Linked DNA regions of Acidicapsa ligni. The protein of the gene in region 2 interacts with the protein of the main gene of each other region in a pairwise test. Links are inferred from orthologs where the notes say so. Each region holds a gene or a part of one and is shown on either strand. Other genes may lie near its edges. The genes, in order: leuS and ligA.

Region 1 (8,156 bases), on a different replicon or contig from region 2:
GCAGCACGGCAAAGCTCTGCCAGATTTTCGTGTAAAGTCCAGCCGCCTTGATCTCGCTGACGACGACTTCATCCGCTTCCTGAAGAATGGCAACACGCTCGGCAGTAACTTCTCCAAGGATGCGAACAGCGAGGCCTGGGCCGGGGAACGGCTGGCGACCGAGGATATCTTCCGGCATGCCGAGATCGCGGCCAATGCGTCGGACCTCATCCTTGAAAAGATCGCGCAGAGGCTCAATCAGTTTCATCTTCATCGTTTCAGGCAGACCGCCGACGTTGTGATGACTCTTGATCGTCTGCGATGGGCCACGCACGCTGGATGACTCGATCACATCGGGATAAAGCGTGCCTTGAACAAGCCAATCGACCCCGCCCGATTGCTCCGCGATGCGAGCAGCCTCATCGTCAAAGACAGCGATAAATTCGCGACCGATGATCTTGCGCTTGGTCTCTGGATCCGTCACACCGGCCAGTTTGGCCAGAAAGCGCTCGCTCGAATCGACAGGCACAAGATTCAGGCCGAGCTTGCCGCGCAGATTTTGTGTGACCTGCGTGAACTCGTTCTTACGCAGAACTCCATTGTTCACAAAGACACACGTCAACTGATCGCCAATAGCGCGATGCACCAGGACCGCAGCCACGGACGAATCCACGCCACCCGACAGCGCGCAGAGAACGTGGCCTTTGCCAACCTTCTCGCGAATCGCGGCCACGGTGGACTCGATAAAGTGCGAGGGTGTCCAGTCGCCCTTGGCTCCACAGAGGTTGAAGACAAAGTTGCGGATAAGCTGCGGCCCAAGCGGGGTATGATGCACCTCGGGATGAAACTGCACGGCCCATATCTTCGCGGATTCATTGGCAATACCTGCCAGTGCATTCGAGGTGACAGCAGTCCGGTGAAAGCCCGCTGGAAGTTCGAGGGCCTCGTCGCCGTGGCTCATCCAGACCTGAATCGTCGGGGGCAGATCGGCAAAAAGCGGCGACTTCGGGTCTTCGATCGTGACCTCGGCGTGACCGTATTCGCGCTTGCTCGCCGGAACGACCTTGCCGCCAAGATGGTAGGCGATGAACTGCAATCCGTAGCAGATACCGAGCGTGGGAAGGCCAAGCTGCAGGATGGCGGGATCGGCATTGGGAGCGTCAGCGTCATACACCGACGATGGTCCGCCGGAAAGAATAATGCCGATCGGCGAATATGCCAGAATCTCCGCAATCGAGGCCGTACAGGGAAGAACGGCTGAGAAGACGTTCTGTTCACGAATGCGGCGCGCGATGAGTTGCGTGTACTGCGAGCCGAAATCCAGGATGACTATGCTTTGGGTGTCCACTCCATAGTTTGGCAGGACGACGGTAGGGGTGGCAAGCGGTTTTGGCAGTTCGAGCGCCCGGCAACTCATTCGCAGGGAATACACGACTGTGCGTTATTCTGATATCAACTGGTTGCCTGGACGCATAAAGCAACCCAGACCCGCTTGAAGAAAAGCTGGTTTCGATCTGGTGACGTTGTTCCCCCAACAGTAAAGCGAGATCCCTGACCAATGTTTGCCTGGCTTTCCCATTTCCGCCTCCGCCGCATCATCACCAGTAACCGGTTCATTCCCGAGGTGGATGGGTTCCGGTTCCTTGCTATTTTTATGGTGATTGCTTCGCATGTATTTGTGCAGATTAACCCGCCAATCGGTACCGGCCTCTTCCCAACGCTCTTTCATCGCGCGGTAGAACATGGCAAGATCGGCGTCTGCCTTTTCTTCACAATCAGCGGATTTATCCTCGCGCTTCCCTTTGCGCGCCATAATTTACTCGACGCCAAGCCGGTCAAATTGAGCAGCTATTTCAAGCGCAGGCTGACCCGTCTGGAGCCGCCCTATGTGCTGGCGATGCTGGTGCGCTTTCCGATGGTGGCTTTCTATAAACATGCCGCCGTTGGAGCCGTAGCCGTACATCTGCTGGCCTCGCTCTTCTATGTGCATAGCCTGGTTTACAACCAATACTCCACGATCAACCCGCCTGCGTGGTCGTTGGAGATTGAGGTGCAGTTCTACATCCTGGCGCCACTCCTGGCTGCGGTTTTCTATGTGCGGCCTGCGATCCTGCGAAGACTGATTCTTGTAGTCGCAATACTCGCAGCAGACTATGGATCGCACGCCTGGATTAATCCGGAGAGCCGTGTTGCACTGACGTTACTGGCGTTTTCGCAATTCTTTCTGGCCGGTTTTCTCTTGTGTGAAATTTATCTCTCGCAGAGTCATCCCAAACTGCCCCGTGTTTGCTGGGATCTGCTCGGCCTCGTCGCGCTGGGCTGGATTCTCTTCGGGACAAATTATCAGATCTATATGCTGGTTCTGCCCTTCGCGACAATCCTGTTGTATCTGGCGGGCTTTCACGGATGGGCGGTACGCGCTTTCTTCGCCTTCCCAGCCGTCAGCATCATCGGCGGCATGTGCTACAGCCTCTATCTCACGCATACGCTGGTGCTTACTGGAGTTGCAATACTGCTGGGGCACATGCACATGGCACGTTTGCCTATCTGGATAGGAACACCTGCAATTTTTGCCTTGAGCTTTGCAGCAACGCTTGCGATAGGAACGATCTTCTTCGTCCTGATTGAGCGCCCCTGCATGGATCCCGAATGGCCGCAAAAGCTCGCGCGCAAATTCAAAGGAACAGGCAAAGCAGATATCGTCCGCACCTAGGAAGTTCCTGTCAGAGCCTTTACCCGCGATAATGCTGGCGAAGGCTCTGATAGGACTTAAGGCGGACAATCTGGAAAAGATCGTTGGCGATCAGGTACAGGATTCCAATCACAACGTAGAGATTGTTCATCGTGCCTTGCCCGAACTGATCGCTAAATGGCAGCGGCGCGGCGCAAAAGACCATCGCCAGGATAATCAGCGCGATCCGTACGATGCTCATCACCAGGTTGACCTCGGCCAGCTTGCTTGAGAGCGACTTGCCGAGACGGAAGCTGCGACCAATCGCGGCCACAAGTGAACAATTTTCCTCGACCAACAACACCGGAACGATGCCCACGATCCAACTGGTAAAAGCCCAAGCAGTAAACAAGCCCAGCGAAATGACAATGACCCAGCAAAGATATCCGAGCAGATCGGGATTGACGGTCGTCGTCAGATGCGTAGCGGCGGCCCAGGAAACTCCGCGAAACCAGAGATAGAAGAAACCAAGCTCCGCGACCAGCCACAATCCCTGCGCCAGGATGATGCCCGGGAGATGCCGAGAGAACGTGCTTTTTGCCCCGCCATTCAGCCCGTTCATGCGATGCAATACCAGCGAACGGCCCAACCCGGAAACCATTGCCCACACAAGAATCGCCACCGGCACCAGCCAGTGCAGAACCGCAATCACCTCGGGCAGATAAAGCGACGCAGCGTTGGCGAGAATCACCGAAGAACGCCAGGGATTCTGGCCGTCAAGACGATCGAGCCCTGCGCTTTCCGGGGGAATTTTGATGAGGATTTGCTGCGCCTGAATCCGAAGAATATAGAGAAACGGTATCCCAAAGAGCCAGCGCCAGCCCACCTCGATGGCGACCAGGGATGGATGGCTCCACGCAAAGCCCATGAAGCTCACAATGTTCTGAGTCGCGCGCAGCTTCCGCATATCTGACTGCGAAGGAATGTCGCCGCGATGGCCGGATGCGGAGAGAGAATTCATCTTGCCCCGAAATTCCTGAAACGGTGATTCGGAGCCTCTGCGCCCCAATTCCTCGCATGCGGATACTGAAACGCCGACCGCCCCAGTATCCGCACGACAATACCTACTTCACGACACTACTTAACAACCAGATTGACCAGCTTTCCCGGCACCACGATGATCTTCACCGGAGTCTTGCCCGCAAGCCACTCCACCACTTTTTCATCAGACAGGGCCGAGGCTTCAAGCATAGCCTTATCTGCTCCCGCAGGCAGACGCACCAGCGCGCGCAGCTTGCCATTTACTTGAACAGGGACCTCGATTTCATCCTCCCGGGCGAGATCGGCATTGGAAACCGGCCAGGGCTCGCGCAGAACTTCGCTGGTCTCGCCCAGTTCCGACCAGAGTTCAGCCGTGAGGAACGGAGCGAACGGAGCGAGCAGCAGGACAAGCGAACGCAACAGCTCCGCCACAACCGCAGGCGGCACTTCGCCGGAGACGATCTGCGCCTCAGCCGCATAGTATTCATTCACCAGTTCCATAATCGCTGCAATGGAAGTGTTGAAATGCCAGCGGCCAGCGAAGTCCTGCGTGATCTTGGCAATGGTCTGGTGCAGCTTGCGAAGCAACGCGAGCGAAGCCCCGGTTGAGACTTCTGCAGCAGTTGCATCCGTAGAATTAAAAGCTGTGCCGACTTCGCCTTTATGCACGCTGATCGCAACCGGCGCAAAGCGATTCACAAAGCGAAAGACGCGGCCCAGGAAGCGGCTTATGCCCGCAACACCATCTTCCTGCCAGTCCAGATCGCGATCCGGTGGAGCAGCAAAAAGCGCATACATGCGCGTCGCATCGGCTCCGTAGCGCGCCACCATATCGTCCGGCGAAACCACGTTGCCCTTGGACTTTGACATCTTCGCGCCGTCTTTGATTACCATGCCCTGCGTAAACAGTCGGCGCGCCGGTTCGTCGTTGGTAATAAGGCCAAGATCGCGCATCACCTTTGTGAAGAAGCGCGAGTAGATCAGATGCAGAATGGCGTGTTCGACGCCGCCGATGTACTGATCAATCGGGAACCAGTACTGCGCCTTCGCCGGATCGTATGGCGCTTCGCTATTCTGCGGATCGGTATAGCGGTAAAAATACCAGCTTGAATCGACAAACGTGTCCATCGTATCGGTCTCACGCGTTGCAGGACCTCCACATTTCGGGCACGTCGTGTTGAGAAAGCTGGGCACGCGGCTGAGCGGCGATCCGCCTTCCTGCGTGATCTCGATCTGCTCCGGCAACAATACCGGCAACTGATCGTCCGGAACAGGAACCAGCCCATCGACAGGGCAGTTGATCATCGGGATAGGCGTACCCCAATAACGCTGGCGGCTTACGCCCCAGTCCTTGAGCCGGAAGGTGACGGTAGGCTCGCCAAAGCCTCCTCTGACTGCAATCTGCTGCAAGGCTATCTGTGCCTCTTCGCACGTGTAGTCGTCGAACTCACCTGAGTTGATCAGCACTCCATCTTCTGAGACGAAAGGCAGCACTGCCTCTTCGGCATCGGCTGATTCAGGATTCGCGACCGGTCGAATAACCGGGCGAATCTCCAAGCCGTACTTGGTCGCAAATTCAAAATCGCGTTCGTCGTGCGCTGGCACGCTCATGATCGCGCCGGTGCCGTAATCCATGAGGATGTAGTTAGCGACCCAGATCGGCACCCGCTCCTGGTTATAGGGATTAAGTGCGTAATACCCGGTAAAGACGCCGTGCTTCTCAATCGCTCCAAGATCGCCCGACTCGCGGGCCTTCTTCTGCTGATCGATGAGCGCATTGACTTCATGCAGCAACATTCCATTGGTTGCAGTGAGGCTCGCGACCAGCGGATGCTCAGGCGCAAGCTGTACACTCGTGGCGCCAAAGATCGTGTCAACGCGCGTAGTGAAGACGCGGATTTTCTCTGCGGCTGCGCCGGGCTCGTGAGTGCCGCCTTCTAGTGTGAAGTCGACTTCCGTGCCTTCGCTGCGGCCAATCCAGTTGCGCTGCATGGTGCGAACTTTTTCAGGCCAGCCGTCGAGTTGGTCGAGACCTTCGAGCAGTTCCTGCGCATAAGCCGTGATGCGATAGAACCACTGCTCAAGGTTGCGCTGCTGGACGATGTTGTCCTCATGGCGCCAGCAGCAGCCGTTCACGACCTGCTCATTCGCAAGCACCGTCGCGCAGAGCGAACACCAGTTCACCTTGCTCTGCTTGCGGTAGACAAGCCCCTTCTCATACATGCGTAGGAAGAACCACTGGTTCCAGCGGTAGTAGTCAGGCAGGCAGGTCGTAACTTCGTTGGCCCAGTCGTAGGCCAATCCGAGGCGCTGCATCTGGCGCTTCATGGCGGCGATATTCTGCAGCGTCCACTGGCGCGGAGGAGTGTTATTTTTCAGCGCAGCATTTTCCGCCGGCAGTCCGAATGCGTCCCAGCCCATCGGGTGCAGCACGTTGTAACCCTGCATCCACATGTAGCGGGCAAGGGCGTCGCCAATCGAATAGTTGCGCACATGGCCCATGTGCAACTGGCCACTAGGATAGGGCAACATTTCGAGCACGTAGTACTTAGGCTTGGGCGTACCTGCCGGTTCCGCTGAATAGAGCGCCGGATTGGCCGCCCAAATATCCTGCCAGCGAGGCTCGATCGTCGCCGGGGTGTAACGAATCTCTTTTTCTTCCGCCATAAGTCTCTAGTTTAAACGGGCGGAGAAGATGAGCCAATTTGAAAGAATTTCCGGCACTTTCCGGCACTGGATCAGTCCACAAAACAGCACAGCAATTCCGAACTTTGTTCCCGCCCTTGCCTCAGCCGTTGATTAGCTTTTGCAGTTGCCCTTGCAGCTCTGGCTGTCATTCCCGAAGGGAATCTGCTTCTCCCGTTTCCCACCCAAGGACAATCACTAACCCAAAACCAAATCTCTGCGCTGAACTCAAAAACGACACAAGACAACATCAACCAATCTCAACAGTTGTATTGGAAAACCCACGATCACAAATCGCAGATTGAATTCAGCACAGAAAACCAGCCGAAGTGCATGACCTGGCAGTCACACGCCGCTCTGAAATAAAACTCAAACTCAACCGATAAACCCTTCTTGCAAGGCTCACCTATGATGAGCAGTTCCGTGATTCATTGGATGATGCGCCGCACGACCAGCCAGGTACGCGACTTGCCGCATCCCCTTGGGCACAGCGAACGCCGGTGGTTCCGGATAACATTCGTCGCAGAAAGTCCCGTAGCGACTACGACGAACATGGTTTTCGCAGACGTAGTGTTCACACGCAAACGAGCACTCAAAATAGCCCGCGCATTTGTGAAGGGGAGTTCCGGCCGGGCTGCAGCCGACGCCGTGGTGCAGACAGGATTCCATTTCACCCTCACTTTCAACCACGGCACAAAGCGTAACATGATTTCAGCGAGAATCCTGACCAAAGTTACTCATTTTTATTACTAATTAGGGATGAGATCAAAAGAAATCTAAAACCCTATAAAAAACCTAAGAAACCCGAAGATCGTAGCGCCAGGCGCACCGTTGCGCTAAGTCACCTCTCCGGCATCGAGCGAAATATCGGGCGAATAGTTAGGCATTTTTAATTAAGTTCAGTTCAGTTCAGTTCACTTCACCAGACTGCGCAACGTGCTTACATTGCGCAAATCATCTCCCGGCTCATCGACAGGAGTTTCAGCAATAAACGCCGAGTGTGCGAATCGCGGATCATTCAACAGTCGGCGAAAAGGTTCGAGGCCCATCGTGCCTTCGCCGATGTTTTCATGACGATCGAGTTTCGATCCGCGCGCCGCTTTCGCATCGTTGCAGTGCCAGACGCGAACAGCCTGCGTTCCGATCGTCGACTCGACCAACTGAATCGTTGCCTCATAACCCTCTGGCGAAACGAGATCGTATCCAGCCACGTGCGTGTGGCAGGTGTCGAGGCACACACCGACAGGAGCGGTGGCCTGCAAGCGGGCAACGAGTTCCGCCACCTGCTCAAAGCTGCCGCCAAGCGAAAACTCCGCTCCGGCGGTGTTTTCAATAAGAATGTGAAAACCAGTCCCCTGCCAGGGCAATCCGTCAATGGATTCGGTGATGGATTCAGCGGCAAGCTCCAGCCCGCGATCGCGCGTGAGCCCTTTCCATGAGCCCGGATGCAGCACAAGATATTCCGCGCCAAAAGCCAGCGCGCGCTCGATCTCGCCCCGGAAGGCGACAATGCTCTTCTGGCGAACTTCCTCGTTCTGGCTGCAGACGTTCACCAGGTAGCTGGTGTGAATGACCAGCGGCCCTACATCAAATTCAGCGCGCAACGTAGCCATGCGTTTGCACTGCTCCGGAGCAGGCTTGGGTGACTTCCACATGCGTGGGCTCGAGGAAAAAATCTGGAAAGTATTCGCGCCGATTTCGCGGGCGCGCTCGACTGCAGTCGATGGACCGCCAGCCGTTCCAAGGTGAATGCCGATGCGCTTGACGTTAGCTTGCATAA
Region 2 (7,964 bases):
CACAGCAGCGGAGCCACAGCCGCAAGGTTCAGATTCTCTGGAACCTTCAGCACATACGCCTCATCCACAACAATCCCTTCCGAGTAGCCGCCATACGTCATGCCGCCCAGATGCTTGTCCGGCCCGTTGTATGTAAGTACAGGGAAGCTATTGCAATACTGTTCCAGACCCGCAAGACAGTTCGGGCATTTCCGGCAGGAGTCCACCATGCATCCAACAGCCGCCAGATCGCCTTGCTTGAATTTCGTTACCGAACTGCCAACCTTCGTCACACGGCCAACAATCTCGTGACCCGGCACCACCGGATAAACCGAGTTGTGCCACTCATCCCGAACCTGGTGCAGGTCCGAATGACAAACACCGCAAAATAAGATTTCTATCGCAACGTCATGCTCCGTAGGAGTGCGTCGTTCCAGCGTATAAGGAGCCAACGAAGAAGTAGCGGACTGCGCCGCAAAAGAGCGTGTAGGTGTCGACATCGTTTAAATCCTCTTCCTTTTGGACCATCTAAGGTCACAACTATCATCACACGCCTCCACGCACTTTTCTTCAATACCCAGAACTGCCGATTCCTTGCCTAATCCTCCATTTCTACAGACAAGTCGGTCCCATTGCTCTAGTCTTAATATTGGAATAAAACTATGGATGAGCTGGATAAAAATCAGAAGAAGATGGTTGCCCTCCTCAACCACCTCGCCACCCTCGATGGCATGCGCCCCTCATCGCTCCAGGGCGTCCGCCTCCTTCGCTCCGGCTGCTCTACCCGCCTTCCCGTCATGTATGAGCCAAGCATCATCATCGTCGCCCAGGGCCGCAAGCGCGGCTATCTGCACGATCGGCACTTCACCTACGACGCGCGCAACTACCTCACCCTGACCGTCCCGCTTCCTTTTGAATGTGAAACAGAAGTAGCCGAAGACGGCCCATTCCTCGGCGTAGGCATCCGCATCGAGCTCGCAGTCCTGAGCGATCTGCTCATGCAATTGGACCCCAAAGACCGCCCAAAACTCGTCGGCTTAGACGAGACCAGCGTCTCCGCCACCGAACTCGATCCCGCCCTGAGCGACGCCACCATCCGCCTGCTCGAATGCATGACATCGGCCGCAGACGCCAACGTCCTCGGCCCGCAGGTCATCCGTGAGATTCACTATCGCGTTCTCCAGGGCAAGCAAGGCGGCGCATTGCAATCGCTCCTCCTGATGGATGGCCCCCGCAAACACATGCATCGCATCCTTCACCGCATGCACTCCGACTACGCCAGCCCAATGGATGTCCCCGCCCTGGCCAGCGAAATCGGCATGAGCGTCTCCGCGCTCCACCATCACTTCAAGGCCCTCACCGCAACCTCGCCTCTGCAATACCTGAAAACCGTTCGCCTGCACAAAGCCAGAATGCTCATGGTTCAGGACTCACTCGGAGCCTCGATCGCTGCGGAGCGCGTCGGCTACGAGAGCCCCTCGCAGTTCAGCCGGGAATTCAAACGCCTCTTCGGCTTCTCGCCCGTAGACGAAACCCACCGCCTGCGCAACGCCTTCAGCCTGAGCCAACCCAGCACCCAGGCCGGCTAGCAGCTACAACCTCGAAACGAATAACCGCGGCCTACAACCGCGCCCCGCAACCCCCACAAAACCTCGACCCCACAGCATTCACCTGTCGGCAATTCCCGCAAGCCACCAACGCCGCCTCACCATTTGCCGCAGCCGACACCGAAACATAAACCGGCTGCGCGGCATACCCATAGCCACCCCATCCCGGAAAGGGAATCGCGATCCCCAGCGCCGCCGCAATCCCCGCCGCCTGCTGCGCGTTATAAGCACGCACCCGCCCCGGCATAAAGAAACACTCCACCAGCCCCAGCAGCGCCGGAATCCCCGTCCAGCAGAAGCAGCAATAAAGAATCCCCAGACCCACCCGGCCCACATAAAAGTGGTGAATGCCAAAACACCCCAGGAATATCGCCAGCAACACGCCCACAACCTCATCCCGGCGCACCGACTCAAACTGCATCTGAAACACCTGCTGCGGACTAGGACTGGGATATGAATCAGGATACGAATAAGCACTCATGGCAACATCTCCTATCCAATCAATACGCAATTACCCCACAACAGTTCAATCCCCAAAACCCAAAGCAAACCCCAGCCTAGCCATGCCCTTGTTCTAGCCCGAGCCTTTGCAGTTGCCCCTGCCTTTGCAGTTGTCCTTGCCCTTGCAGTTGTCCTTGCCCTTGCAGTTCTGTCTGTCATTCCCGAAGGGAATCTGCTTCTTCCGTTGCCCTTGCAGTTGTTCTTGCCCCTTCCTTTTGCCCTGCCCTTCCCCTTCTGTCTGTCATTCCAAAGTGAATCTGCTTCCCCCGTTACCTCATGCCCTATCCATCACCCGTCCCACCACCCCCAGCAACAACGCAAAGCACCACTAGCTATAATCCCCAGCATGAGCGCGCATCAAGACCCATTCACCCAGGTAGCCGAACTAACCACCCAGCTCCGCCACCACGAATACCTCTACTACGGCATGGACGCCCCCGAAATCACCGACGCCCAATACGACGCGCTCATGAACGAGCTGAAAGCCCTCGAAGCAGCCCACCCCGAGCTACTCTCCCCCGATTCGCCCACCCAGCGCGTCGGAGGCCGCCCCGCCGAAGGTTTTCAGAAAGTCCCGCACTCCCGCCCCATGCTCTCCCTCGACAACGCCTACAACGCCGAAGAACTAGCCGACTGGGACCGCCGCGTCCATGAACTCGCAGGCAATCTCCCGGTAAAGTACATCGCCGAACTGAAGCTCGACGGCCTCAGCCTCGCCCTGCACTACGAAATCGGCACCGACGGCAACGCCCGCCTAGTTCGCGGCCTCACCCGCGGCGATGGATCCATTGGCGAAGACGTCACCAGCAACGTCCGCACCATGAAAAGCATCCCCCTGACCATTCCCGCCGCAAGACTCAAAAAGTCCGGCCTGATCGATCAACACGACCAGCACGCCATCGAAATCCGCGGCGAAATCGTCATGCCCCTCGCCACCTTCAAAAAAGCCAATGCCGAGCGCGAAGCAGCCGGACTAGCCCCCGCCGCCAACCCCCGCAACTTCGCCGCCGGAACCATCCGCACCCTCGACCCCAACATCGTCGCCCAGCGCCGCCTCGACTTCTACGCCTACTTCCTTATCCTCAACGGCGAATACAACCCCGCAGGCCAGCACGCCACCCTCGAAACCCTTACCGCCCTCGGCTTCCGCGTCAACCCTCATCGCGACACCTTCTCCACCCCCGAACAGCTCATGACCTTCATCGACAAAGCCGAAGCCGAGCGCGAAACCCTCGGCTACGAAATCGACGGCGTCGTCATCAAAGTCGATTCCCAGACCACCCAGCTCCGCCTCGGCTACACCGGCCGCGCACCCCGCTGGGCCATCGCCTACAAATACACCGCCCGCGCCGGAATCACCCAGGTCCTCGAAATCCAGGTCACCGTAGGCCGCACCGGCAAACTCACCCCGCTCGCCGTTCTCAAGCCCGTCTCCATCGGAGGCACCACCGTAGTCCGCGCCGGCCTCTTCAACGCCGACGAAGTAGCCCGCCTCGGCGTCCGCACCGGCTCCTGGGTCAAAGTAGAACGCGGCGGCGACGTCATCCCCAAAATCGCCGAAGTCGTCCCCCGGCCGGAAACCGACGCAGGCATTCCCGAAGCCGCCGAACCCTTCCAAATGCCGGACCACTGCCCCGTCTGCGGCACCCTCGCCGAACACACCGAAGGCGAAGTCGACACCTATTGCATCAACATCGACTGCCCCGCACGCCTAGTCCAGTCGCTCCTCTATTTCTCCCATCGCGGAGTCATGAACATCGAGGGTCTCGGCGAAGCACTCGTAGTCCAGCTTTTAAATTCAGGACTGGTCAAATCCATCGCCGACCTCTACACCCTCACCGAAGAGCAACTGCTGACTCTAGAGCGCGTAGGCAAAAAATCCGCCGAATCTCTTCTCACCCAGATTGAGAAATCCAAAGACGCAGGCCTCGCCCGGGTCCTCATGGGCCTCGGCATCCCTTTCGTCGGCGAACGCACAGCCGAACTCCTGGCCGCAGAATTCGGCACCGTCCAGGCAGTAGAAAATGCCTCCCAGGAAGACCTCGAAAAAGTTCAGGAAGTTGGCCCAAAAGTAGCCGCCAGTGTCCACGACTTTTTCCAGAACGAGCCCAACCGCGCCCTCGTCACCCGCCTCGCCGAACTGGGACTGAAACTAACCGCCGAAAAGAAACAACGCACCACGCAACTGGAAGGCTTAACCTTCGTCCTCACCGGCACCTTCCCAACCTTGAGCCGCGAAGAAGCCAAAGAAAAGATAGAGTCCGCCGGAGGCAAAGTAAGCGGCAGCGTCAGCAAAAAAACCAACTACGTAGTAGCAGGCGAAGAAGCCGGCAGCAAACTAACCAAAGCCCAGGAACTAAAAATAGAAATAATCGACGAGCCCAAACTCCTCGAACTACTAACCCAGAAACCACCAGCCCATCTGTCCTAGCAGTTGCCCTTGCAGTTGCAGTTGCAGCTGCCTTTGTTGTTGCCTTTCTGGCTGTCATTCCCGAAGGGAATCTGCTGTTAGCTTTTGCAGTAGCATTTGCCGTTGCCCTTGCCTTTCTGTCTGTCATTCCCGAAGGGAATCTGCTGTTAGCCCTCACAAATGCCCTTACCCGTCAGCCTGCCATCCAACCGCCCATTACAACTTATTTAGTTATTAACGAGTACCATCAAATTGTGCTGGAAAGGAGGCACTTCAATGCCTAATGTGCACGGTATTGAATTCGACGCCAATCAGTCTGACTTAGTGAAAGATATTATCCGCGAGTTACTCAAAGACGGGAACTGCACCGTCTACGCTGTACCGCATATCAAGCCCAACGGAGAGTTGAGAATGGCCGCAACACCGCCAAATCCAACCCCGCGACGGCAACACGGTGTCTTCCTGCGAATCCGCCCAGGCGCTCGTGAAGCGACGATTTTCGTCCGATGAATGCCAAAGCTGGAGAGCAGCTCACCAGTATTACTAAATTCTCTCAGGCAGGCATTCTGGACGTAGTTAGAGTCTGGCGTAAACAAACATCCCCTAATCTAGCCGCATAACATGCGACACCCACCCTGACCGCAAAGATAACCAGTAGCCAGGGTGGGAGTAACCAAAACCAAAATTAACTTACAACACATAGAGACAATCCCAATAACTCCAGAAATTCCGCCGTCAACCCTGGGCAAAGTTATTGCCTTTGCCTTTGCAGTTGCCCTTGCCCTTGCCTTTGCCTTTGCTGTTGCTGTTGCAGTTCTGTCTGTCATTCCCGAAGGGAATCTGCTTCTTCCTTTGCCCTTGCCTCCACCGTTGCCTTTTCTATCCATCCGCCCCGCAGAGAATCTACCGCACCCCTCGACATCCGCCCCAAAACCCTGACCGCATGAAACAGCGACCATACCCCCTCCTGCACTAGTCTTGTCATCCTGAGCGAAGCGAAGATCTGCTTCTTTCGCGATTTACGCTTATCGACCAGCGCCTTGGATAGCTGGATAGGCGAGGGCTTCAGCCCTCGCATCAAGCAACTCCAAAAACTTTACGCGTGGGGCCTTTCGGCCCCGAGATTCTTCAACCCCTCATCCCCCAACCAAACCCGCACCCCAGCCACCAGCGCAGGAACCCCCATAGAAAACAAAGCCACCAACTGCAACGCCGGAATCTGATTCTCAGCCACATACCGCACCGCAAAGAACCCATAAACCATCACCGGCAGCGCCTCAAACAACCGCGTATTCACACGCGCGTCGCTAACTCCACGCCAAAGCCATCCGGCAATCAGGTAAACAATAAAAGTAGTAGCCAGCCATCCCAGGTAGTTATGTCGCGGAACCCCAAAGTAAGCCCCGCCCTTTTCCCAAACCCAGTTACCATCCTTAGCCATCCCCGGATCCATAACCATATCCCAGCCCGTCATCACAAACGCGGACACAGCCGCCAGCGCAGTAATTCCAGTAACCGTGCGCGTATCGATGCCCCTCAACAAAGCCCGCCCCACCATCCACGATGGATAAATCATCATGAACCACGCCAGCGGAATCAACACCGGCACATCCCCTAACTTAGCTCCGAGTGACTCCCCGTAGTGATAACTCCCATAGATAACTCCCGACCGCACCCCAAACTCTTCCATGCAATAAGAGACCACTGCGGACACACCAAAAAACACCGCCGTCCGCCGCCCGCCCTCAAGCGCCACGCAATGCACCAGAGCAAATAAAACAAACACCACTGTGAATCCAACATTCCCAAGCCCCGGCAGCCTCAACCACGGCCCAACCGCCTCCGTCAGGATGAGATACATCACCCCGGCAAACAACACCCACGCCAGCGCCGTAATCAGTCGCTTCAAGTCACTCTCCATGTCGCAGAAAAACTGCTTCCAAAATAGCAGATCAAAATCTCGCGCCCTCAACCCGCACCCCTCGACAACCGCCCCCAAACCCCGTACCCTGACCGCATGAAGCAGCTACTATGCGCCCTCCTGTTCGCCGTCTTATCCCCAGCCTTCGCCCACGCCCAGGATCCCCTGACCGCCTTCCCCAACAACTACAAGCTCATCCTCGACACCCCCGACCTCCGCGTCATCCGCTGCCACTACGGCCCCCACGAACACGTCGGCGTCCACAACCACTCCGACTACCCCACCATCTACGTCTACCTGTCCGACTCCGGCCCCGTCCGCTTCACCCATGACGAAACCCCACCCTTCGTCATGACCCGCCCGCCCGTCAAGACAGGAGCATTCCGCATCGCCCCCGGACGCCCCGAGCGCCACTCCGTTGACAATCTCGGCGATCTCTCCTCCGACTACCTCCGCATCGAACTCAAAAAGCTCCCGCTCCACAGCCTCACCAGCCCCAAACGCGACGAAGCTCCTGCAACCCTCACTCAAGGCAACACAGAAGAGTTCTCCGACCCCGACCTCACCATCCACCGCATCATCTGTAGCGCAGGCGCACCATGCCCCACTGGCAGCCCCAATCTACCCACCCTGCTCGTAGCCTTCTCGCCCGCAAAAATCAGCACCGCATCCACAGAAAAACAGATGCGCAGCAGCGACATCCAGTGGCTCCCGAACAGCCAATCCCTCTCAATCGCCGCCTCAACCCCAGCCCCAGCCCACGTATTAGAAATCCAATTCCAGGAACCGAAAAAATAACCCAGCACCTATCTCGTGTCGTGCTCGAATCGTGCCCGCATCTTGACTAGTCCGTACTCTGGATCTCTCTCCGCGTGAACCGCCGTGCATACTCTCCGGCGGTCACTCCAATCTCCCGCAAAAACGTCCGCCGCATCGAGTCCGCGCTTTGAAACCCGCAAGCATCCGCAATACCCTTCAACCCCATCGCCGAGCTGTCCATCATCCGCTGCGCCGCTTCCACCCGCATCCGGTCCACAAACTGTCCCGGATTCATCCCCGTCTCCCGCAAGCAAACCCGCGTAAAGTGCCGCGCACTCATCCCAATCCGCTCCGCCAGCAATTCAACCGTCAGATGATCCCGCAAATGCTCCAGCATCCACACCTGCAACTCCCGCAGCGGCAACGAATCGCCCGCCTGATGCGAAAGCATATGGCTGAACTGTGCCTGTCCACCCGGCCGCACCAGGAACATCACCAGCATTCGCGCCACCTCCAGCGCAACCGCATGCCCATGATCTTCCTCCACCATCGCCAGCGATAGATCGATGCCCGCCGTAATTCCCGCCGAAGTATAGATCGGGACTCCACCCCCATGCCCGTCCCCATCTCTTGCCATATCCCGTAAATAGATCGGATCGCGCAATACCTCGACTTTCGGAAACTCCCGCGCCAACCGATCGCAGAATGCCCAGTGCGTCACCGCCTGCCGCCCATCCAGCAACCCCGCAGCCGCCAGCAAAAATGCCCCGGTACAGATCGAAGCCAC

Evidence for each region.
Region 1: the proteins of ligA (region 2) and leuS interact in binary tests that used the Escherichia coli proteins (3 or more experiments, as listed by UniProt). The link is inferred for Acidicapsa ligni from one-to-one orthologs.

What each region holds. Positions count from the first base shown.
Region 1 is NZ_JAGSYG010000006.1:227,269-235,424, forward strand. The notes cover bases 3,574-6,704. They hold leuS (leucine--tRNA ligase), read right to left. Parts: upstream 6,359-6,704; coding sequence 3,788-6,358; downstream 3,574-3,787. Other genes in these bases: OHL19_RS19300 (hypothetical protein), read right to left, coding at 3,574-3,671. In the rest of the region: guaA (glutamine-hydrolyzing GMP synthase), read right to left, coding at 1-1,327; OHL19_RS19295 (acyltransferase family protein), read left to right, coding at 1,538-2,692; more of OHL19_RS19300, read right to left, coding at 2,712-3,573; OHL19_RS19310 (hypothetical protein), read left to right, coding at 6,785-7,129; OHL19_RS19315 (deoxyribonuclease IV), read right to left, coding at 7,291-8,154.
Region 2 is NZ_JAGSYG010000001.1:490,493-498,456, reverse strand. Bases 2,037-4,975 are described here. They hold ligA (NAD-dependent DNA ligase LigA), read left to right. Parts: upstream 2,037-2,433; coding sequence 2,434-4,518; downstream 4,519-4,975. Other genes in these bases: OHL19_RS01925 (hypothetical protein), read left to right, coding at 4,774-4,975; OHL19_RS01935 (TM2 domain-containing protein), read right to left, coding at 2,037-2,067. In the rest of the region: OHL19_RS01945 (NAD(P)-dependent alcohol dehydrogenase), read right to left, coding at 1-479; OHL19_RS01940 (AraC family transcriptional regulator), read left to right, coding at 642-1,568; more of OHL19_RS01935, read right to left, coding at 1,600-2,036; more of OHL19_RS01925, read left to right, coding at 4,976-5,007; OHL19_RS01920 (carotenoid biosynthesis protein), read right to left, coding at 5,594-6,406; OHL19_RS01915 (hypothetical protein), read left to right, coding at 6,515-7,216; OHL19_RS01910 (GlxA family transcriptional regulator), read right to left, coding at 7,263-7,964. UniProt on the Escherichia coli protein: DNA ligase that catalyzes the formation of phosphodiester linkages between 5'-phosphoryl and 3'-hydroxyl groups in double-stranded DNA using NAD as a coenzyme and as the energy source for the reaction.